3 regions of the Streptomyces sp. NPDC058674 genome follow, and region 2 is predicted to be linked to each of the others. Evidence: riboswitches for the same ligand, from Rfam matches in the RefSeq annotation. Region 2 holds a riboswitch; each other region holds the start of a gene.
What was found. A riboswitch is a leader RNA that binds a small molecule or an ion and turns the genes downstream of it on or off. The one in region 2 is predicted to bind thiamine pyrophosphate.
Positions count from the first base shown of each region.

Region 1: linked by a shared signal. The riboswitch ahead of thiO (glycine oxidase ThiO) and the one ahead of thiC (phosphomethylpyrimidine synthase ThiC) in region 2 are both predicted to bind thiamine pyrophosphate.
Region 3: linked by a shared signal. The riboswitch ahead of ACFWU6_RS06080 (thiamine ABC transporter substrate binding subunit) and the one ahead of thiC (phosphomethylpyrimidine synthase ThiC) in region 2 are both predicted to bind thiamine pyrophosphate.

Region 1 is NZ_JBHXSC010000044.1:35,900-43,272, reverse strand. It holds gene ACFWU6_RS22165 (sulfite oxidase-like oxidoreductase) at 1-184, shown strand, start outside; gene ACFWU6_RS22160 (deoxyribonuclease IV) at 262-1,158, opposite strand; gene pknB (Stk1 family PASTA domain-containing Ser/Thr kinase) at 1,165-3,087, opposite strand; gene ACFWU6_RS22150 (thiazole synthase) at 3,300-4,097, opposite strand; gene thiS (sulfur carrier protein ThiS) at 4,103-4,303, opposite strand; gene thiO (glycine oxidase ThiO) at 4,300-5,478, opposite strand; TPP riboswitch at 5,476-5,588, opposite strand; gene ACFWU6_RS22135 (NAD(P)/FAD-dependent oxidoreductase) at 5,670-6,890, shown strand; gene ACFWU6_RS22130 (Rv2175c family DNA-binding protein) at 7,123-7,373, shown strand, end outside.
Region 2 is NZ_JBHXSC010000018.1:82,126-89,498, forward strand. It holds gene ACFWU6_RS12510 (IclR family transcriptional regulator) at 1-367, shown strand, start outside; gene ACFWU6_RS12515 (SsgA family sporulation/cell division regulator) at 464-913, shown strand; gene ACFWU6_RS12520 (YibE/F family protein) at 949-2,328, opposite strand; TPP riboswitch at 2,401-2,546, shown strand; gene thiC (phosphomethylpyrimidine synthase ThiC) at 2,541-4,328, shown strand; gene ACFWU6_RS12530 (hypothetical protein) at 4,417-5,226, opposite strand; gene ACFWU6_RS12535 (metallophosphoesterase) at 5,375-6,532, opposite strand; gene ACFWU6_RS12540 (LacI family DNA-binding transcriptional regulator) at 6,749-7,373, opposite strand, start outside.
Region 3 is NZ_JBHXSC010000007.1:69,705-77,077, forward strand. It holds gene tsf (translation elongation factor Ts) at 1-781, shown strand, start outside; gene pyrH (UMP kinase) at 944-1,723, shown strand; gene frr (ribosome recycling factor) at 1,803-2,360, shown strand; gene ACFWU6_RS06070 (phosphatidate cytidylyltransferase) at 2,360-3,427, shown strand; gene rlmN (23S rRNA (adenine(2503)-C(2))-methyltransferase RlmN) at 3,503-4,615, shown strand; TPP riboswitch at 4,674-4,782, shown strand; gene ACFWU6_RS06080 (thiamine ABC transporter substrate binding subunit) at 4,868-5,965, shown strand; gene ACFWU6_RS06085 (ABC transporter permease) at 6,061-7,373, shown strand, end outside.

The sequences.
Region 1 (7,373 bases), on a different contig from region 2:
GCTGCGGCTGGTGGTCCCGCACCTCTACGCGTGGAAGGGCCCCAAGTGGGTCCGCGGCATCGAGTACATGACCGCCGACCGCCGGGGCTTCTGGGAGGAGCGCGGCTACCACAACATCGGCGACCCCTGGCGCGAGCAGCGCTATTCGTACCAGGAGGAGCCGGGGGACGGCCCCGAGCTGTAGCCGGCACCGCCACTCCGTGGTTCTGCCGGTACACCGGAACCGGCAGTCGTACCCCCCGGGGGTGTTCCCGGGTGGGCTCAGCGCCCGCCGCGCAGCTCCTTCAGCAGGGCCACGTCGGCCGCGTGCCCCTCCCTGCCGCCGGGCGTCTCGGTGATCAGGGGCACGCCGGCCGTCGCCGGGTGCGTGAACAGCTCGGCGAAGGCGTCCCGGCCGATGTGGCCCCGGCCGATGTTGGCGTGCCGGTCCCGGTGGGCGCCGACCCCCTCCTTCGAGTCGTTCGCGTGGACCAGCTTCAGCCGGCCCTCGCCGACCGTGTCCACCAGCAGGTCCAGCAGCAGCTTCGTCCCGCCCGGCTCCGCCAGGTCGTGCCCGGCCGCGAAGACGTGGCAGGTGTCCAGGCATATCCCCAGCATCGGGTGGTGGTCGAGCGCCTCGAAGTACGGGCCGAACTCCTCGGCCGTCGAGCACAGCGAGGACCCCTGCCCCGCCGTGGACTCCAGCAGCAGGAAGGGGTCGTCCTCGTGCGTGAGCTCGTCCAGCAGCGGCAGCAGGTGCTCCCTGATCTGCGCGTACGCGGCCTCGCGCGGGCGGCCCCCGGTGGCCGAGCCGGTGTGCACGACCACCCCGAGCGCGCCGATCTCCCGGCCGCGCCGCAGCGAGTGCCGCAGGGACTCCACGGACCTCTCCACCGTCGCCTCGGTGTGCGAGCCGAAGTTGATCAGGTACGGCGCGTGCACGTACGCGGGGACCGAGCCGGCCGCGCACTCGGCGCGGAACAGCTCGTCCTGCGCCGGGCTGCCGGCCGGCGTGGCCCAGCCGCGCGGGTTGGCGACGAAGACCTGGACGGCCTCGGCGCCCATCTCCCGGGCGTACGCCATCCCCACCCTGGCCAGGCCGCCGGCGACCGGGACGTGCCCGCCCACCGGGTTGCGCGGGGCCTGCCGCGCACCGTCCACCTGCTCCTCGTGCTCCACGTACCCCTACAGTCCCTTGGTCCTGATCACGACGGTGCTGCCCTCGGGGGCGTTCTGCCCGGGAGCCACCGACTGGGCGTCCACGGTGTTGCTGAAGGAGAAGAACGGCCGCTCCACCCTCACCTTGAAGCCCGCGCCCTCCAGCGCCCTGCGGGCCGCGTCCACGTCCTGCCCGGTCACGTTCGGGACCGGGAGCTGGCGGGGGCCCTTGGAGAGGGTCAGCGTGACGGTGTCCCCGGCCGCGGCCTGGGTGCCGGCGCCGACGGACTGGTTGGCGACCGTACCGGCCGCGGAGGGGGAGTTGACCTGCTCGGCGGCGGTCGCGACCTTCAGTCCGAGCTCCTGCAACGACGCCCGCGCCTGCTCGAAGGGGAGCCCGGCCACGCTCGGCACCGGCACCGGGCGGCCCTTGCTGACCACCAGCGCGACCGCGGTGTCGGGGGCCCGCTTCTCACCGCCCGCCGGATCGGAGGCGATCACCGAGCCCTGGGCCACGTCCTGGCTGAAGGCGAGGGAGACGACACCGGGGGCCAGCCCTGCGTTCGCCAGCTCGGACCGGGCCTGCTCCAGCGGCCGCCCCCTGAGGTTCGGCACCGCCACGACCTGGGGGCCGCGGGAGACGGTGAGCGTCACCGAGCCGTTGCCGCGGATGCGCCTGCCGCCTGCCGGGTCGCTGTTCATGACCGTTCCGCGGTCGAAGGCGTCGCTGAACTTCCGCTCGATCCGCTTGATGCCGAGCCCTGAGGCGGACAGCTGGGCCCTGGCCTGCTCCTCGGACTTGCCGAGGACGTTGGGCACCTTGGTGAACTGGCCCGCGTTGATGTACCAGACGCCGGTGCCGAGGCCGAGGGCGAGCAGCACCCCGGCGACGACGAGCAGCGTGCCGCGCCGCGGCCCCCTGCGCTGCGGCCGGCCGGACCGGTGCGCGGGCGGGGGCGGGGGCGGCAGCGCCGGGGACTCCAGGCGCGAGGTCCGGTCCACGGGCGGCTGCGCGAGCGGCGGGCGGGCGATCACGCCCGTGCGGTCCTCGGCGGCCGAGCGCTCCGCGGCGTGCGCCTGCGGGGGCATCGCGTCCAGCTCGGGGCCGCTGAGCCGGGCGCGGACCTCCAGGGCCAGGCCGAGCAGCGAGGCCGCGTCGTCGGGGCGCAGTCCGGGGCTGCGGGCGGTGGCCTGCGCCACGAGCTCGTCGAGGCCCACCGGGAGCCCGGGGACGGCCGCGGAGGGCGGCGGGACGTCCTCGTGAAGGTGCTGGTAGAGCACCTGGGCGGCGCTGCCGCCGGTGTGGGGCTTGGAACCGGTGAGCATCTCGTAGAGGACGACACCGCAGGCGTAGACGTCCACGCGGGTGTCGGCGACGCCGTTCTCGATCTGCTCGGGAGCCAGGTAGGAGACGGTGCCGAGGAGGGTGCCGGTGGTGTGGGTGACGGAGTCGACGCTGCGGACCAGCCCGAAGTCGGCGACCTTGACCCGGCCGTCGTCGCCGATCAGGACGTTCTCCGGCTTCATGTCGCGGTGCACGAAACCGGCCCGGTGGGCGGCCCCGAGCGCGGCCAGCACCGGTTCCAGGATGTCGAGGGCGGCCCGCGGCTGGAGCGCGCCGCGCTCGCGGAGCACGTCGCGCAGGGTGCAGCCGGAGACGTACTCCATGGCAAGGAAGACGTACGGTCCGTCCGCGCCCTGGTCGAAGACGGCCACCACGTTCGGGTGGGCGAGGCGGGCGACGGACTTCGCCTCCCGGATGAACCGGTCGACGAAGGCCGTGTCGGCGGCGAGCGCCGGATGCATCACCTTCAGCGCGAGGACGCGGTCCAGGCGGGTGTCGACGGCCCGGTAGACCGTGGCCATGCCGCCGGCCGCGATGCGGGCGTCGATGCGGTAGCGGCCGTCGAGCACGCGCCCGACGACGGGGTCATCCAGGGTCGTATCCACGCGCCGATTCTACGAGCGGCGGCGTTTGCACCGCGTCGGGCGGGTCGCCTTGCAGCCCAGCTGTGACGGAGCCGACTGTGCCCCGCCGCCGCGGCGGGGACCCGCGCCGCCCCCCGAGGGCCGGGGTGCCCCGCCCCGAAGGCCCGGCGCCCGGCCGCGAAGGACCCGGCGCCGGCCCCGGATCGTCCCGCCCCGGACCCCGCGCCCCGGCGTCAGAAGGCCGGGCGTTCCGGGTCCAGGGCGGCGCGGCCCTCCGCGGGGGAGGAGGCCAGGGCGAAGCGCCGCTGCGGGATGCGCCCCGCGCGGAAGGCCAGGCGCCCCGCCGACACGGCGTCCCGCATCGCGGCGGCCATCAGCACCGGCTCCTGTGCCCGCGTCACGGCCGACGCCAGCATCACCGCCGCGCAGCCCAGCTCCATCGCCAACGCCACGTCGGACGCCGTGCCGGCCCCCGCGTCCAGGATCACGGGGACCCCGGCCCGCTGGGTGATCAACTCGAAGTTGTGCGGATTGCGGATGCCCATCCCGGAGCCGATCGGGGAGCCCAGCGGCATGATCGCCGCGCAGCCCGCGTCCTCCAGCTTCCGGGCCAGCACCGGATCGTCGTTGGTGTACGGCAGGACCGTGAAGCCCTCGTCCACGAGGATCTCGGCCGCGTCCAGCAGCTCGACCCCGTCGGGCAGCAGGGTCCGCTCGTCCGCCACGACCTCCAGCTTGATCCAGTCCGTGCCGAGCGCCTCCCGGGCCAGCCTGGCCGTCAGCACGGCCTCGCCCGCCGTGAAGCAGCCCGCCGTGTTCGGCAGGACCGCGATGCCCAGCTTCGCCAGCACCGACAGGACGGACCCCTGCACCGTCGGGTCCAGGCGGCGCATGGCCACCGTCGTCAGCTCGGTTCCGGAGGCGAGCAGCGCGCGCTCCAGCACGTCCGGGCTCGGGGCGCCGCCCGTGCCCATCACCAGGCGGGAGGAGAAGGTCCGGCCGCCCAGGGTGAACAGGTCGTCGTCCGCCATCGCGCTCAGCCCCCCTGGACCGCGGTGAGGACCTCGACGCGGTCGCCGTCGCCCACGGACGTGGCGGTCCACTGCCCGCGCGGGACCACGGTCTCGTTGAGCGCCGCGGCCACCCCGGAGGAGGCGGCGGTCAGGGTGGCCACCACCGCGTCGAGGGTGGTGCCGTCCGCGACCTCGCGCGGCTCGCCGTTGACGGAGATGGTCATGCGTACGACTCCTGACGTGCGGCGGAGAACCGGCGGGGGGTGAAGGGGAGCGCGATCGGCGGCAGTTCGCCGGTCGCCAGCAGCTCCGCCATGACCTCGCCCGTGAGGGGGGTCAGCAGGACCCCGTTGCGGTAGTGCCCGGTGGCCAGGTGCAGGCCGGGCAGTTCGGTCGGCCCGAGCAGCGGCGCGTTGTCCGGCGAGCCGGGCCGCAGTCCCGCCCGGGTCTCGGTGAGCGGCAGTTCGGTGATCCCGGGCACCAGCTCGTGGGCGTCGCGCAGCAGTTCGTAGACCCCGCCCGCGGTGACCGTGGTGTCCCAGCCCAGTTCCTCGCTGGTCGCGCCGATGACGAGCTCGCCGTTCTCGCGCGGCACCAGGTAGACGTGGCTGCCGCGGACCACCGCCCGTACGGTCCGGGACAGGAACGCCCCGTACGCCGCCGGCACCGCGAGCCGCAGCACCTGCCCCTTCACCGGCCGCACGGGCGCCACGGCCTCCGGCGGTACGCCCGCCAGCCGGCCGCTCAGCGAGCCCGCCGCCAGCACTGTCTGGTCGGCGCGCAGTTCCGTGCCGTCGTCGAGCAGGGCGCCCGTCGCGCGGTCGGCGGCGACCAGCAGCTGCCGTGCGGCCGTCCGGCGGATCTCGACTCCGGCCCCCTCGCAGGCGGCCAGCAGGGCGGCCGCGAGCCGGCGCGGATCGACCTGGTGGTCGCCGTCCACCCGCAGGCCGCCGCGTACGCCGGGGGCCAGCATCGGCTCCAGGCGGCGGCACTCGCGACCGGTGAGCCACTCGGACTCCAGCCCGCAGCGCCGCTGGAGGGCGTGCAGTTCCCGCAGGTGGAGCCGGTCGTCGGAGTCGAGGGCCACGGCGAGCGTGCCGCAGGCCCGGTAGCCGATGTCCAGGCCGCCGGCGGCCCCGGCGAGCTCGGCCGCGAACTGCGGGTAGCGGGCCGCGGAGGCGAGTCCGAGCCCCAGCAGGGGCTCCTCGCCGTAGTGCAGCTCGGTGACGGGGGCGAGCATGCCGGCCGCGACCTGCGCGGCGCCGCCGCCGGGCGCCGGGTCGGCGAGCACGGTGCACAGGCCCCGAAGGGCCGCCCGCCAGGCGGTGACGAGTCCGATGATCCCGCCCCCGATGACGAGGACGTCGGCTCCCCGGGGAGACGTTCGAGATGAGTGCATGGGCGTCCAGCCCCTCCCTTCGCCGGCATGACCCGGATCAGGTTCGTACGGTCGGAGGCCGTCCAGCCTCCCTCTCAGCCCGGTGCGCCCGGACTCCCGCGATAGGTACGGTGGCCAGACTAACCCCGGTCCGGACGACCGGTAAGGCGGCGCCTGTTCCTGATGGTCCATCAGGTCATTAGGCTGGCCGCGTGAGCGAGCAGACGGAACAGACACAGCGCGGCGTCGTGATCGTGGGCGCCGGAATGGCCGGCGTGCAGACCGCGGTCGCCCTGCGCGAGCAGGGCTTCACCGGCCCCGTGACCCTGCTGGGGGCCGAGCCGCACCAGCCCTACGACCGCCCCCCGCTGTCCAAGGCGGTCCTGCTCGGCAAGGCCGAGGACTCCGCCTTCGACGTGGACTTCGAAGGGCTCGGCATCGGGCTCCGGCTCGGGACGGAGGTCACCGGGCTGCGGGCCGCCGACCGGGAGCTGGACACCGGGGCGGGCCCGGTGCCGTACGGGACCCTCGTCCTGGCGACCGGCGCGCTGCCGTTGACGCTGCCCGCCACCGCCGGGGTCCCGGGCGTGCACCTGCTGCGCACCGTCGACGACGCGGCGCGGCTGCGGCCGGTCCTGGCGGCGGCCGACCGGGCGGTGGTCGTCGGGGCCGGCTGGATCGGTGCGGAGTTCGCCACCGCCGCCCGCGAGGCGGGCTGCGAGGTGGTCGTCGTCGAGGCCGCGGACCGGGTCCTGGCCGGAGCCCTGCCCGCCGAGGTCACCGAGCCGATGGCGCGCTGGTACGAGGAGGCCGGCGCCCGGCTGCTCACCGGAGCCAAGGTCGCGGGGATCGAGGAGGGCCGCGTCCTCCTGGCGGACGGCCGCACCCTGCCGGCCGGCGCGGTGGTGGTCGGCATCGGCGCCCGCCCGGCCACCGGCTGGCTGGCCGGCAGCGGAGTGGAGCTGGGCCCCGACGGCTCGGTCACCGCCGACGCCTACCTGCGGACCTCGCTGCCCGGGGTCTACGCGGTCGGCGACTGCGCATCCTTCCCCTCGGCCCGCTACGGCACGCGGCTGCTCGTCCACCACTGGGACAACGCCCTCCAGGGCCCGCGCGCGGTCGCGGTGAACGTCCTGGCCGGCGGGCCCGCCCGGGCCTACGACCCGGTCCCGTACTTCTGGTCCGAGCAGTTCGGGCGCTTCGTGCAGTACGCCGGCCACCACGGCGGCGCCGACACCCTCCTGTGGCGGGGCGACCCGGCCGCCCCGGCCTGGTCGGTGTGCTGGCTGCGCGACGGCGCCCTGGTGGCGATCCTCGCCGTGGGCCGCCCCCGTGACCTGGCGCAGGGCCGCAAGCTCATCGAGTCGGGAGCCGCCCTCGACCCCGACCGGGTCGCCGACCCGGCCGTCCCGCTGAGGTCCACGGCCCGCTAGTGCTGTGACCGGAAAGGTTCACCGGGTCGCGGCGCCCGGCACGGCACCTCGCCGCGTTGTCGGACCGCGCAGGTACGTCCAGTACGAGCCGCGGCCCTCCGCCTTGCGATGCACCGCACCGGACACCGCGCCCCGGCAAACCCTTCCGGCCACAGCACCAGGCAGCGGCGCCGGTACCCGGACGGGGTCGCTCGGGTACCGGGTGTCGGCCCGAGATGGCAGGCTTGTGCCTGTGACCGAGATTGACGCAAAGATCGATTCCCTTGTCCCCGCCTGGCTGTTCCTCCCCGACATCGCGGAGATGCTCGACATCGAGGTGACCCGGGTCCGCCAGATGGTGAAGGAAGGGCAGCTGATCGCCGTGCGCCGGGGCGAGAACCGCGCCCTCCAGGTGCCCGCCCCCTTCATCGACGGCGACAAGGTCGTCAAGGGCCTCGTGGGCCTGCTGACCGTGCTGCGCGACGACCGCTTCTCCGAGGAGGA
Region 2 (7,373 bases):
CTTCCGCGAGACCGCTCACGCGCACGCCGTCGGGCAGTGCCTGCTCGGCCAGTTGGACGAGAAGACGCGCAAGGACCACTACGACCGCCATCCGGTCGGCCCCATCACCCCCTACACCGTGCGGGACCTGCGCTCGCTGGAGCAGCGCTTCGGGGCGCCGGAGCGGCTGCAGGCGGTGACTGAGCGTCAGGAGTATGCGCTGGGAACGGTGTGTGCGGCCATTCCGATCCCAGCCGGAGAGACGCCTGCAACCGTGGCCATTTCCCTCCCCCTGAGCGAAGAGGGTCGGTTGCTGTCCGCAGTTGAGCAACTGCGGAGAGAAGTAGGCGCGCGGTTGAGCACCCTCATGTTCTCTATCAGTATCTGAAAACTCACTCCTTGTGATCTGCTAGCGCTTCCACCACTCTTGTCAAGAGGCCCTGGGGGACCATTCCTGGCCACTTCCACTACAGCGGGGTAGTCAATGCGCGAGTCGGTACAGGCAGAGGTCATGATGAGCTTCCTCGTTTCCGAGGAGCTCTCGTTCCGTATCCCGGTTGAACTCCGGTACGACGCTCGGGATCCCTACGCAGTGCGACTTACCTTCCACCTTCCCGGAGACGCGCCCGTGACGTGGGCGTTCGGACGGGAACTGCTCCTCGACGGCATCAACAAGGCGTGCGGCGACGGCGATGTGCACATCGCTCCCACCGACCCCGAAGAGCTGTCCGACGTCCACATCCGCCTCCAGGTCGGCGGCGACAGAGCTCTGTTCCGTGCCAGCGCGGCGCCGCTCGTCGCCTTCCTGGACCGCACCGACCGGCTCGTTCCGCTCGGTCAGGAGCGGAGCCTGGGCGACTTCGAGGAGCACCTCGACGAGGCGCTCGGCAAGATCCTCGCCGAATCGCGGCAGAACGAGCCGAACACCGGCTGAGCGGCGCCGGCCCGCCCCGCTCCTCCGGGCCGGATTCAGCGCTTGCGCCGCCGACCACGGCCGCTGCGGGCCGGCCCGGCGGCCGCCCCCGCGGCCGGCGGGCCCGGCCGGTCGGCCGAGACGACCAGTGCCGCGAGCGCCGTCGTCACCGGGACCGAGGCCACGAGCCCGATCGATCCCACGAGCGTGCGCACGATCTCTGCCGCCACCAGCTCGCTGTTGGCCACCGATCCCATGCTGCTGTTCGCGATCGAGAACAGCAGCAGGAGGGGCAGTGCGGCGCCCGCGTACGCCAGTACCAGGGTGTTGACCACCGATGCGATGTGGTCCCGGCCGATCCGGATGGCTGCGCGGTAGAGGGCGCGGGATCCCATCGACGGATCGGCCTGGCGGAGTTCCCAGACGGCGGACGTCTGGGTGACCGTGACGTCGTCCAGCACGCCCAGCGAGCCGATGATCACGCCTGCGAGCAGCAGACCACTCATGTCGATGTCGGGGTACAGCCCGTGGATCAGTCCGGTGTTGTCATCGGTGTTGCCGCTGAGGAAGGCCCAGTCGATGAACAGCGAACCCAGCAGGCCGATCAGCAGCAGGGAGACCAGGGTCCCGAGGACGGCGACCGAGGTGCGCGCGGTCAGGCCGTGGCACATGTAGAGCCCGATGAGCATGATCGCACTCGCCCCGACGACGGCGACGACCAGCGGATTCGATCCCTGGAGGATGGCGGGGAGGATGAAGAGGGTCAGCACGCCGAAGCTGATGACGAGTGCGATCAGCGCGAAGAGCCCGCGCATCCGCCCGACGAGGACCACGGCCAGGGCGAAGATGCCGGCCAGCAGGGCCATCGGGAACTTGCGGTTCACGTCGATCACCGAGTACTGGAGGTCGCGCGGGGCATCGGGCGCGTAGGCGACCACCACCTCCTGTCCGTCCTCCAACTGCCGCGGCGCGCCCGGTTGGACGATCTCCACGAAGGTCCGCCCCTTGTCCGGGCCGGTGCCGACCTCGACGGTGGCCTTCTTGCACTCGTCCGTCTGCGCGGACTGCGCCTCCCGGCCCTCGGGGGTCGAGGTGTCGCCCGTGGGCGGCACCTGCGAGGCGTTCACGGACTTGCAGTCGACGAGCGCCAGCGAGACGACCACGCCCTGCTGGGTCTGGCGGTCGAAGCCGACCCCCGTGCGCTCGTGGGACGGCGCGCCGCCGGGCCAGAGCACCACCAGTCCGACGAGGACGGCGGTGGCGAAGGGGATCAGCACAGCGGCGATGACCTTGCGCAGGTGCTTGGAGACGGGGGCCGCGGGGCCGTGGCCGTGGCTGTGGGAATGGCCTGAGGAAGGCCCGTGGCCCGGGTGGGCGTGGCCGGCGTGGCCGTGGTCGTCGGTGGAATCGGTGGGGGGCTGCGGCGAGGACGTCACTGGCAGATCATCGCAAGAGATGAGGGGGCCCACTGTTCAGCACGCCCTGGATGACGCTAGCGTGGGGGCACCTTTGCACAACGCGGGAGCTCGGAGCACCGGGCTGAGAGGACGCTGATCACCGTACGCGCACGATCCGTGCGCACGGGAAGAGGCTGCGTCGACCGCCGAACCTGTTACCGGGTAATGCCGGCGTAGGGAGATCAGGTCTCATGACCATTCAGGACGCACGCACGCCTGCCGTCAGCCAGGACGCCGACGGCCGGACCGAGCGCCAGCCAGGCTGGCACAAGGGGTATGTGGCGGGCTCCCGCCCCGACCTCCGGGTGCCGGTTCGCCAGGTCCACCTCACCAACGGCAAGGACGTGACGCTGTACGACACGTCCGGTCCGTACACCGACCCCGGAATCGAGACGGACGTCCGCCGGGGGCTCGCGCCGCTGCGCGAGAACTGGATCATCGGACGCGGGGACACCGAGGAGTACGCGGGACGCCCCGCGCGCCCCGAGGACGACGGCATCAAGCACACCTTGCCGCGCGGGGGGCTGAAGAACCTCGACGCGGTCTTCCCGGGCCGTCCCCGCCAGCCCCGCCGCGGCCGCGGCGGCGCCGCCGTCACGCAGCTCGCATATGCCCGCCGGGGCGAGATCACCCCGGAGATGGAGTACGTCGCGATCCGCGAGAACGTCTCCCCCGAGGTGGTCCGCGAGGAGATCGCCGCAGGTCGCGCCGTGCTGCCGGCCAATGTGAACCACCCGGAGATCGAGCCGATGATCATCGGCAAGCGGTTCCTGGTGAAGGTCAACGCCAACATCGGCAACTCCGCCGTCACCTCCTCCATCGAGGAGGAGGTCGACAAGATGACCTGGGCGACCAAGTGGGGCGCCGACACGGTCATGGACCTCTCGACGGGCCGCAACATCCACACGACGCGCGAGTGGGTGCTGCGCAACTCCCCCGTCCCGATCGGCACCGTGCCGCTCTACCAGGCCCTGGAGAAGGTCGACGGCCGCGCCGAGGACCTGACCTGGGAGATCTACAAGGACACGGTCATCGAGCAGGCCGAGCAGGGCGTCGACTACATGACCGTCCATGCCGGCGTCCTGCTGCCGTACGTGCCGCTGACCGCCCGCCGCAAGACGGGAATCGTCTCCCGCGGCGGATCGATCATGGCCGCGTGGTGCCTGGCGCACCACAAGGAGAACTTCCTCTACACGAACTTCGAGGAGCTCTGCGACATTCTGGCGACGTACGACGTGACGTACTCACTGGGTGACGGCCTGCGGCCGGGCTCCATCGCGGACGCCAACGACGCGGCCCAGTTCGCCGAGCTGAAGACGCTGGGCGAGCTGAACACCATTGCCAAGCGGCACAACGTCCAGACGATGATCGAGGGCCCGGGCCACGTCCCGATGCACAAGATCAAGGAGAACATCGACCTCCAGCAGGAGATCTGCGAGGAGGCGCCGTTCTACACGCTCGGCCCGCTGACCACGGACGTGGCCCCGGCCTACGACCACATCACCTCGGGCATCGGCGCCGCGATGATCGCCTGGTGGGGCACCGCGATGCTCTGCTACGTCACGCCCAAGGAGCACCTGGGCCTGCCCAACCGCGACGACGTGAAGACCGGCGTCATCACGTACAAGATCGCCGCGCACGCGGCGGACCTGGCCAAGGGGCACCCCGGAGCCCAGGAGTGGGACGACGCCCTGTCGGACGCCCGCTTCGAGTTCCGGTGGGAGGACCAGTTCAACCTGGCCCTCGACCCGGACACGGCGCGTGAGTTCCACGACGAGACCCTCCCCGCCGAGCCGGCCAAGACCGCGCACTTCTGCTCCATGTGCGGTCCGAAGTTCTGCTCGATGAAGATCTCGCACGACATCCGCCGCGAGCACGGAGGGGACCTCAAGGCGGAGGAGATCCAGGCGGGCATGGCGGAGAAGTCCGCCGAGTTCGCGGCCGCGGGCAACCGCGTGTACCTGCCGCTCGCCGACTGACGTGTCCGCGGGGCGGCCCGCCCCCTGCGCGCGATGTTTCACGTGAAACAGCCGGTACGGGGAACGGCGCGGGGCGCAGGCGGGCGGGTCAGTCCGAGCCGTGCTCCGGGCCGCCGAAGTCCGGGCTGGTGAAGTCCGGGGACGCGTAGCCGGGCCGGGGGCCCTCCGACGGGGTCCCCGGGCTGGTGAAGTCGGGTGCGGTGTAGCCGAGGCTGGGAATCCGGCCGCCGCGTCCGCGCGGGGACCGGAAGCCCGGCCCGGCACTCGGGTCCGCCAGGGCGTCCCGCAGGAACGGCATGATGCCGCGTTCCAGCAGGGCGTTGCGCCACGCCTCACGGGCCCGGGCGACCTCGTCGGGTACGGCCTCGGTCTCGTCGGCCACCACCTCGGTGGCGCTGTTGCGTACGGCCGTCACCAGCAGTCCGACCACGGCGCACAGCAGGCCCGCCACGGTGAGCGCGCCGAAGAGCCAGCCGGCCGTCAGCATGGTCTCGGCGAAGGCCGGTTCCGGCTCGATCATCTTCAGGCTGTAGCCCACCAGCAGGAAGATCAGCATGGCGGTGCCCGCCAGTACCGGGGCGAGGACCGCGACCACGGCCCCGGCTCCGGCGCCGTCACCCTGTCCGTCGTTCTCCTCGGCGGCCGAGCCCGGCGTGGACAGCAGTTCGTCGCGCCGCTCCCCACGGACCTTCACGTAGTGGTCGTACTCGGCCGCGGCCGCGCCCGTGAGCAGCGCACTGGCCCCCATGGCCATGGTGCGCAGCTGTTCGGCGTTCAGCCGCTCGCCGAGGGCGGCGAGCTCCGGCCGGTCGGGCGCGGTGCGCAGCGCCTCGTCGAGGAGCCGATCGAACTCCGGCCGGTCTTCGGTCAGCAGGTGCGGAGCGCTGGTCATGTGCATCCCCCGATGCTCCGTAGAAGCCGGTATGCCCGCGTAGACCCGGGCGCCGGCACAAACGGAGGAGAGCCCGCTACGGATAGAGCGATGGTAGAGCGCCCACGCCACCGGTTGACAGGGGCTTTCCGGAAATACCCCGCTGGGAGAAGCGTCAGTCGTTCAAAGGAAGTTGTACGACCAGCAGTTTGCCGGCCATCGTCACCCCGCCGTCCATGGCGATGGCGAGCCCTTCCGCGTACACGTGCGGGCCGTCCACCGCCTCGGGTCCGTGGGCCGCGTCGCCGTCCTCCGTGCCCACTTCGCCGAGCAGGTAGGGGATGGGGCTGTGGCCGTGCACGACGCGACTGCCGCCGTAGGTGCCCAGGAGTTCGCGCACGGCCTGGGGGCCGGTGTCCTCGTCGCGGAAGGCGAACCGCTTGGTGAACTTGCGGAAGAGGTCCCAGGTGACGTCGGCGTCGTTGCGGTTGAGCAGCTCGTGGATGGTGTCGTTGACGTCCTCGACGGAGTCGCCGTAGTCCAGGTAGGCGGTGGTGTCCGAATGCAGCAGCAGGTGGTCCTCCTCCAGCACGGCGGCGTCCAGGCGCGACATCCACTGCAGGTGGACGTCCTGGAGCCGCTCCATGTCGGTGCGCTGGCCGCCGTTCAGGAGCCAGGCGGCCTGGAAGGTGGCGGTGCCGGCGCCGGAGGCGACGGGCGTGTCGCCGAACCGCTTGGCACCGATGAGCAGCAGCTCGTGATTGCCCATGAGGGCCTTGCAGTAGCCGCCGGCGGCGGCGGCCTCCGCGGAGAGCCGCATGACCAGGTCGATGACTCCGATGCCGTCGGGGCCGCGGTCGGTGAAGTCGCCGAGGAACCAGAGCCGGGCATTGCCGGCGGACCAGCGGCACTCCGTGTCGATCAGGCCCTGGGCGTGGAGTTCGGTGACGAGCTCGTCCAGGTAGCCGTGCACGTCGCCGACCACGTAGAGCGGCCCGGGGCCCCCGGGGGCGGTTTCCTGCGGGACGTACTGGACCTGGACGGTGTCGCCCGGCCCGCCGATCGCGCCGCGCCCGATGACGGGCAGGTCCCGCTGTGTGGGGGTGTAGCCCTCGGGGTCCTCGTCCTCGGATTCCGTGCTCATCGTGCGCACGGGCACCGCACTCCCGCCGTAGTACGCCGGGTACTCGCCGTACACGGGTGCTTCGCCCGCGAACCCCTGGGACGCGGGGTACGGAACGGGCTCGACGACCGGAACCCGGAAGTCCCGCAGCGTGTCCGTCCGCATTGCGGGTCCCTGACCGGCCCCCTGAGTCATCGACCCCTCCACCACCGTCGCGCTGCCGTACACCTGCGGACCCTTCTGACCTCCGGAGAGGAGGGTCCGTGATGTCGTGCGCCCATCATAGGAATGCGGCTCGCGCTCTGTGACGCACCAGGGGTGGTGAATCCTTTGCGGAGCCGATCCTTCCTGCCCTTTTCTCCCGAAATCGGTGGTGCTGAAATATTCGGAGGGGTCTGTGGTCGCGTCGGTGGAGTGGTGTGGCTGTCAGTCCTGCGCCGGCGAGCGGGGCGGGCTGACGGTGGTGCGGGGCTGCCTGCGCTGCGACGAGGTACGGATGATGAGTTCGGTCGGGACGACCTGTTCGACGGGGCGGCCGGTGTCGACCCCCTCGATCGCGTCGATCAGCAACTGCACGACGGCGGTGCCGATACGGCGCGGTTTGAGGGAGAGGGTGGTGATCGGCGGTTCGGTGTTGGCGTACACGGTGGACTCGCTGCAGCACACGAGCAGCAGGTCCTCGGGGACGCGCAGGCCGTAGCGGCGGGCGGCGGCGAGCAGGTCGGTTCCGTTGGGGTCGAAGAGCCCGTAGACGGCGTCGGGCCGGTCGGGGCGGGCGAGGAGCCGGTCGGCGGCGACGGCACCCGCACACGGGTCGTGGGCGGGGTAGGACTCGTACACGGGGTCTTGGCCGACGCGCTCGCACCAGTTCAGGTAGGCGGTGGTGGAGAGCCGGGTGTAGGTGTCGGTGGTGGTGCCGGTCAGGAGCCCGATGCGGCGGGCGCCCGCGTCGGCGAGGTGGTCGAGGAGGTTGAGCACGGCCGCCTCGTGGTCGTTGTCGACCCACGCGGTGACGGGGAGGGTTCCGGCCGGCCGGCCGTCGGAGACCACC
Region 3 (7,373 bases), on a different contig from region 2:
CATGATGGACTGCAAGAACGCTCTGGTGGACTCCGACGGCGACGTCGACAAGGCCATGGAAGCGCTCCGCATCAAGGGCCAGAAGGGCGTCGCCAAGCGCGAGGGCCGTTCCGCCGAGAACGGCGCGGTCGTCTCCCTCATCGCCGACGACAACACCTCCGGTGTCCTCGTCGAGCTGAAGTGCGAGACGGACTTCGTCGCCAAGGGCGACAAGTTCCTGGCCGTCGCCAACCAGCTGGCCGCCCACGTCGCCGCCACCTCCCCGGCCGACATCGAGGCGCTCCTCGCGTCCGAGATCGAGCCCGGCAAGACGGTCCAGGCGTTCGTGGACGAGGCGAACGCCAACCTCGGCGAGAAGATCGTCCTGGACCGCTTCGCGCAGTTCACCGGCGGCTACGTGGCGTCGTACATGCACCGCACGATGCCCGACCTGCCGTTCCAGATCGGCGTTCTGGTCGAGCTCGACAAGGAGAACGCCGAGGTCGCCCGCGGCGTCGCGCAGCACATCGCCGCGTTCGCCCCGCAGTGGCTCTCCAAGGAAGACGTCCCGGCCGAGAAGGTCGAGTCCGAGCGTCGCATCGCCGAAGAGGTCACCCGCGCGGAGGGCAAGCCCGAGGCCGCCCTGCCGAAGATCGTCGAGGGTCGCATCAACGGCTTCTTCAAGGACGCCACCCTGCTGGGCCAGCCGTACGCGCTGGACAACAAGAAGTCCGTCCAGAAGGTCCTGGACGAGGCCGGTGTCACCCTGAAGCGCTTCAGCCGCATCAAGGTCGGCATCTGAGTCCGTCCGTACGCGACGGACACCGGACCCCGGTAGGGTCTGAAGCAGTCGTCCGCGCTCGCGCAGGGCGACCGCAGATCTGACGAGGAGGCCATTGCCGTAGAGGGAACCGCAAGGACCCACCGGCAATGGCCTTCTTCGTATGTGCACGAGGAGATCTCCATGAATCAGGGCGTGGACCCCCACACCGCATCCGACGACAAGAGCGACCAGGACAAGAAGGGCCGCCGCTTCATGCTGAAGCTGTCGGGCGAGGCCTTCTCAGGTGGCGGAGGGCTCGGCGTCGACCCCGACGTGGTCCACGCCATCGCGCGTGAGATCGCCGCGGTGGTCCGCGACGGCGCGGAGATCGCCATCGTGATCGGCGGTGGCAACTTCTTCCGCGGTGCCGAGCTCCAGCAGCGCGGCATGGACCGGGCCCGGTCCGACTACATGGGCATGCTCGGCACCGTCATGAACTGCCTCGCCCTCCAGGACTTCCTGGAGAAGGAGGGCATCGACTCGCGCGTGCAGACCGCCATCACGATGGGCCAGGTCGCGGAGCCGTACATCCCGCTGCGTGCCGTGCGGCACCTGGAGAAGGGCCGCGTCGTGATCTTCGGCGCCGGCATGGGCATGCCGTACTTCTCCACCGACACCACGGCCGCCCAGCGCGCCCTGGAGATCGACGCCGAGGCCCTGCTCATGGGCAAGAACGGTGTCGACGGCGTCTACGACTCGGACCCGAAGAAGAATCCGGACGCGGTGAAGTTCGACGCGCTCGAGTACAGCGAGGTGCTCTCGCGCGACCTCAAGGTCGCCGACGCCACCGCCATCACGCTGTGCCGCGACAACAAGCTGCCGATCCTCGTCTTCGAGCTGCTCGCCGAGGGCAATATCGCGCGCGCCGTCAAGGGTGAGAAGATCGGCACGCTCGTCAGCGACCAGGGAACCCGGACCTGAGCAGTCCGCTGCCGGGCCCGGCCGGGCCCGTCCGCCCCCGCCCGCCCGAACATCCATATCCGACATGCAGGAGCACGTGGTGACCGAAGAGATCCTCCTCGAGGCCGAGGAGAAGATGGAAAAGGCCGTCGTCGTCGCCAAGGAGGACTTCGCCGCGATTCGCACCGGTCGTGCGCACCCGGCGATGTTCAACAAGATCGTGGCCGACTACTACGGCGCCATCACGCCCATCAACCAGCTCGCGTCCTTCTCCGTGCCCGAGCCGCGCATGGCGATCGTGACGCCGTTCGACAAGAGCGCCCTGCGCAACATCGAGCAGGCCATCCGCGACTCCGACCTCGGTGTCAATCCGAGCAACGACGGCAGCATCATCCGGGTGACCTTCCCCGAGCTGACGCAGGACCGCCGCAAGGAGTACATCAAGGTCGCCCGCACCAAGGCCGAGGACTCGAAGATCTCGCTGCGTGCCGTCCGCCGCAAGGCGAAGGACGCCCTTGACAAGCTCGTCAAGGACAAGGAGGCCGGCGAGGACGAGGTGCGCCGCGCGGAGAAGGAGCTCGACGACACCACCGCGAAGTACGTCGCGCAGGTGGACGAGCTGCTCAAGCACAAGGAAGCCGAGCTCCTCGAGGTCTGATGAACGACTCTCCCTGGGCCACGGAGCCGGTTCCGGCGGGTCCCGCATACGATGCGCTGGTGGGCCCGCACACTCGGCCCATGCCCATCGTGCCCGATGCCGCCGGCCGTGACTTCTACGACCGGGAAGCACGCGATCGGGGGGCCGCCGCTGTCGGCGGCCCCCCGTTCCGCGCCGAGACGCCGCCGCAGGAGCCCATGCCCAGCCCCCCGCCATCGCAGGCCCCGCAGGCCGCCTCGCCCCCGCCGAAGAAGCGCGCGGGGCGGGATCTGCGTGCCGCCATAGGAGTCGGCGTCGGCCTCGGTGCGGTGATCTTCGCCTCGCTGCTGATCGTCAAGGCGGTCTTCGTCGGCGTCGTCGTCGTCGCGGTCGTCGTGGGCCTGTGGGAGCTCACCTCCCGGCTCCAGGAGAAGAAGGGCATCAAGGCGCCGCTCGTCCCGCTCGCGGTCGGCGGCGCCGCCATGATCATCGCCGGGTACGTCCGGGGGGCCGAGGGCGCGTGGGTCGCCATGGCGCTGACCGCGCTGGCGATCCTGGTCTGGCGGATGACCGAACCGCCCGAGGACTACCTCAAGGACGTCACGGCGGGCGTGTTCGCCGCCTTCTACGTGCCCTTCCTGGCCACCTTCGTGGCGATGCTGCTCACCGCCGACGACGGACCGCAGCGCGTGATGACCTTCCTGCTGCTGACCGTGGTCAGCGACACCGGGGCGTACGCGGTCGGCTGGCGCTTCGGCCGGACCAAGCTCGCGCCCCGCATCAGCCCCGGCAAGACCCGTGAGGGCCTCCTCGGCGCGGTGGCCTTCGCCATGGCCGCCGGCGCGCTGTGCATGGAGTTCCTGATCGACGGCGGTGCCTGGTGGCAGGGCCTGGTACTGGGCCTCGCGGTCGCGGTCAGCGCCACCCTGGGCGACCTGGGCGAGTCGATGATCAAGCGGGACCTGGGCATCAAGGACATGGGCACCCTGCTGCCGGGCCACGGCGGCATCATGGACCGGCTGGACTCCCTGCTGCCGACCGCTCCCGTGGTCTGGCTGCTGCTGGCGGCCTTCGTCGGCACGGGCTGATACCGTCCGGGCGGTTACCCTTGAAGGGCGCGCTGCTTCTGCGGCGCGCCTTTCGTCTTACGAGGAGTACCTGCCATGGCCCGCCCCGTCCCGGGAGAGCTCACCTTCGTCGCCCCTCGCGGAGTCAAGAAGCCGCCCCGGCACCTTGCCGACATGACCCCGGCCGAGCGTCGTGAGGCGGTCGCCGCGATCGGTGAGAAGCCGTTCCGGGCCAAGCAGCTCTCGCAGCACTACTTCGCCCGCTACGCGCACGACCCGGCGGAGTGGACGGACATCCCCGCGGCCTCCCGCGAGAAGCTCCAGCAGGAGCTGCTGCCGAACCTGATGAACGTCCTGCGGCACATCTCGTGCGACGACGACACGACCCGCAAGACCCTGTGGAAGCTGCACGACGGCACGCTCGTCGAGTCCGTGCTGATGCGCTACCCGGACCGGGTCACCATGTGCATCTCCTCCCAGGCCGGCTGCGGCATGAACTGCCCGTTCTGCGCCACCGGCCAGGCGGGGCTGGACCGCAACCTGTCCACCGCCGAGATCGTGCACCAGATCGTCGACGGCATGCGCGCCCTGCGCGACGGGGAGGTCCCGGGCGGGCCCGCCCGCCTGTCGAACATCGTCTTCATGGGCATGGGCGAACCGCTGGCCAACTACAACCGCGTCGTGGGCGCCATCCGCCGGCTCACCGACCCGGAGCCCGACGGCCTCGGGCTGTCGCAGCGCGGCATCACCGTCTCCACCGTGGGCCTGGTCCCGGCGATGCTGCGCTTCGCCGACGAGGGCTTCAAGTGCCGCCTGGCCGTCTCGCTGCACGCGCCGGACGACGAGCTGCGCGACACCCTGGTCCCCGTGAACACCCGCTGGAACGTCCGCGAGGTCCTCGGCGCGGCCTGGGAGTACGCCGAGAAGTCCGGCCGCCGGATCTCCATCGAGTACGCCCTGATCCGCGACATCAACGACCAGGCCTGGCGCGGCGACCTGCTGGGCAAGCTGCTCAAGGGCAAGCGCGTCCACGTCAACCTGATCCCGCTGAACCCGACGCCGGGCTCGAAGTGGACCGCCTCGCGGCCCGAGGACGAGAAGGCCTTCGTGGAGGCCATCGCCCGGCACGGCGTGCCCGTGACCGTACGGGACACCCGCGGTCAGGAGATCGACGGCGCGTGCGGCCAGCTCGCTGCCTCGGAGCGCTGACGACCGTTTCTGATCGATCACATTCGGCCACGGGGTACCCTGTGGCCGAACCAATTTCATATTCCGACAGGGGAGCGCCACAGCGCTGAGAGTGCGGTAACCGCCACCGCAGACCCTCTGAACCTCGCCCCGGTCATTCGGGGTAGGAAGTTCGGTCACCACTCAAGCTGTTGCGCCCTGCCCGGCGTCCGCTCGTACGGAGCGCCGGGCAGGGCCGCGTCTTCTCCTGGACATCCCAGGAGGAATTGACCAGTGAGCACCACCAGGAAGATCGCGGGCGCCGCGCTCGCGGCCGCGCTGGGCGTCACCGCGCTCAGCGCCTGCGGCGGCGACGCCGAGGACTCGTCCGCGGGCGCGGGCGACGCCCCCGCGTCCAAGACCGTCACCCTCGTCTCGCACGACTCCTTCAACGTGACCGACGCGGTCCTCAAGGAGTTCGAGCAGGAGAGCGGCTACACCGTCAAGAAGCTGAAGTCCGGAGACGCGGGCGCGGCGCTGAACCAGGAGATCCTCACCAAGGGCTCCCCGCGCGGCGACGTCTTCTTCGGCGTCGACAACACCCTGCTCTCGCGCGCCCTCGACAACGGCATCTTCACCCCGTACGAGGCCAAGGGCCTGGGCGAGGTGAAGCCGGAGTACCGGCTGGACGCGGAGCACCGGGTCACACCGGTCGACTCCGGCGACATCTGCGTCAACTACGACAAGCAGTACTTCGCCGACAAGAAGATCGCCCCGCCGCAGACGCTGGACGACCTGATCAAGCCGGAGTACAAGGACCTGCTGGTCACCGAGAACGCCGCGACCTCCTCGCCCGGCCTCGGCTTCCTGCTCGCCTCCGTCGGCAAGTACGGCGAAGACGGCTGGAAGGACTACTGGAGCAAGCTCAAGGCCAACGGCGTCGAGGTCGTCGACGGCTGGGAGCAGGCCTACAACGAGCGGTTCTCCGGCTCGGCGGGCGGCAGGAAGGCCAAGGGCGACCGCCCGCTGGTCGTCTCCTACGCCTCCAGCCCGCCCGTCGAGGTGCTGTACGGGGAGCCGCAGCCGGCCGAGGCCCCCACGGGCGTTTCCACCGGTACGTGCTTCCGCCAGGTCGAGTTCGCGGGCCTGCTGAAGGGCGCGAAGAACGAGGCGGGCGGCAAGGCGCTCCTGGACTTCCTGATCAGCAGGAAGTTCCAGGAGGACATGCCGCTCCAGATGTTCGTGAACCCGGTGACGAAGGACGCGGCCCTGCCGGAGCTGTTCACCAAGCACGGCGTGGTGGTCGAGAAGCCCGAGGCCGTGGCTCCGGAGACCATCGCGAAGAACCGTGAGCAGTGGGTCAAGGCATGGTCCTCGCTCGTCGTGAAGTAGGAACTCCCGTGGGCCCGGGGGCGGCGCCGGGGGGCGCCGCGCCGGGTCCCGGTCCCCGTGGAGGCGGGCGGGCCATGGCCGTGCGGCTCGGCCTGATGGCCGTGCCCCTCGCCTTCTTCGGGCTGTTCTTCGCCTACCCCGTCGGCGCGATCGTCGGGCGCGGGCTCACGACGGACGCGGGCTGGCAGTTCGGCCGGGCCGCCGAGGTGCTCGCCCGGCCGGACATCGCCGGCGTGCTGTGGTTCACCACCTGGCAGGCGCTCGCCTCGACCGTCCTCACGCTGCTGGTCGCGCTCCCCGGCGCGTACGTCTTCGCGCGCTTCGCGTTCCCCGGCAAGCAACTGCTGCGGGCCGTGGTCACCGTGCCGTTCGTGCTCCCCACCGTCGTCGTCGGCACCGCGTTCCTCGCGCTGGTCGGCCGCGGCGGACTGCTGGACGAGCTGTGGGGCGTCCGGCTCGACACCACCGTGTGGGCCATCCTGCTGGCCCACGTCTTCTTCAACTACGCCGTGGTCGTACGGACCGTCGGCGGCCTCTGGGCGCAGCTCGATCCCCGCCAGGAGGAGGCCGCCCGGGTGCTGGGCGCCGGACGGTTCGCCGCGTGGCGCCGGGTGACGCTGCCCGCGCTGGGCCCGGCGGTGGCCGCCGCCGCGCTGATGGTCTTCCTGTTCACCTTCACCTCCTTCGGCGTCGTGCAGATCCTCGGCGGTCCCGCGTACTCCACCCTGGAGGTGGAGGTCTACCGGCAGACCGCGCAGCTGCTGGACCTGCCCACCGCCGCCGTGCTGACGATGGTGCAGTTCGCCGCGGTCGGCCTGATCCTCGCCGTGCACGCCCGGACCGTGCGCAGGCGGGAGACCGCGCTGCGCCTCGTCGACCCCGGGGGCACGGCGCACCGGCCGCGCGGGTGGGCCCAGCGGTCCCTGCTGGGCGGGGTGCTGCTGACGGTGGCCCTGCTGATCGTCCTGCCGCTCGGGGTGCTGGTCGAGCGGTCCTTCGACGCCCCCGGCGGGTACGGCCTCGGTTTCTACCGGGCCCTCCAGGACGCCGGCGCCGGCGGCGGGACCTTCCTGGTGCCGCCGGTCGAGGCGATCTGGAACTCCCTGCGGTACGCGCTGACCGCCACCGCCATCGCCCTGTTCGTCGGGGGGCTCGCGGCGGCGGCGCTGACCCGGCGCGGCGGCAGCTTCGTGCGCGGCTTCGACGCGCTGCTGATGCTGCCGCTCGGGGTGTCCGCCGTGACGGTGGGCTTCGGCTTCCTGATCACCCTGGACCGGCCGCCGCTGGACCTGCGGACCTCGTGGATTCTGGTGCCGCTGGCACAGGCCCTGGTGGGCGTGCCGTTCGTCGTCCGGACCATGCTGCCGGTGCTGCGGGCCGTGGACGGGCGGCTGCGCGAGGCCGCCGC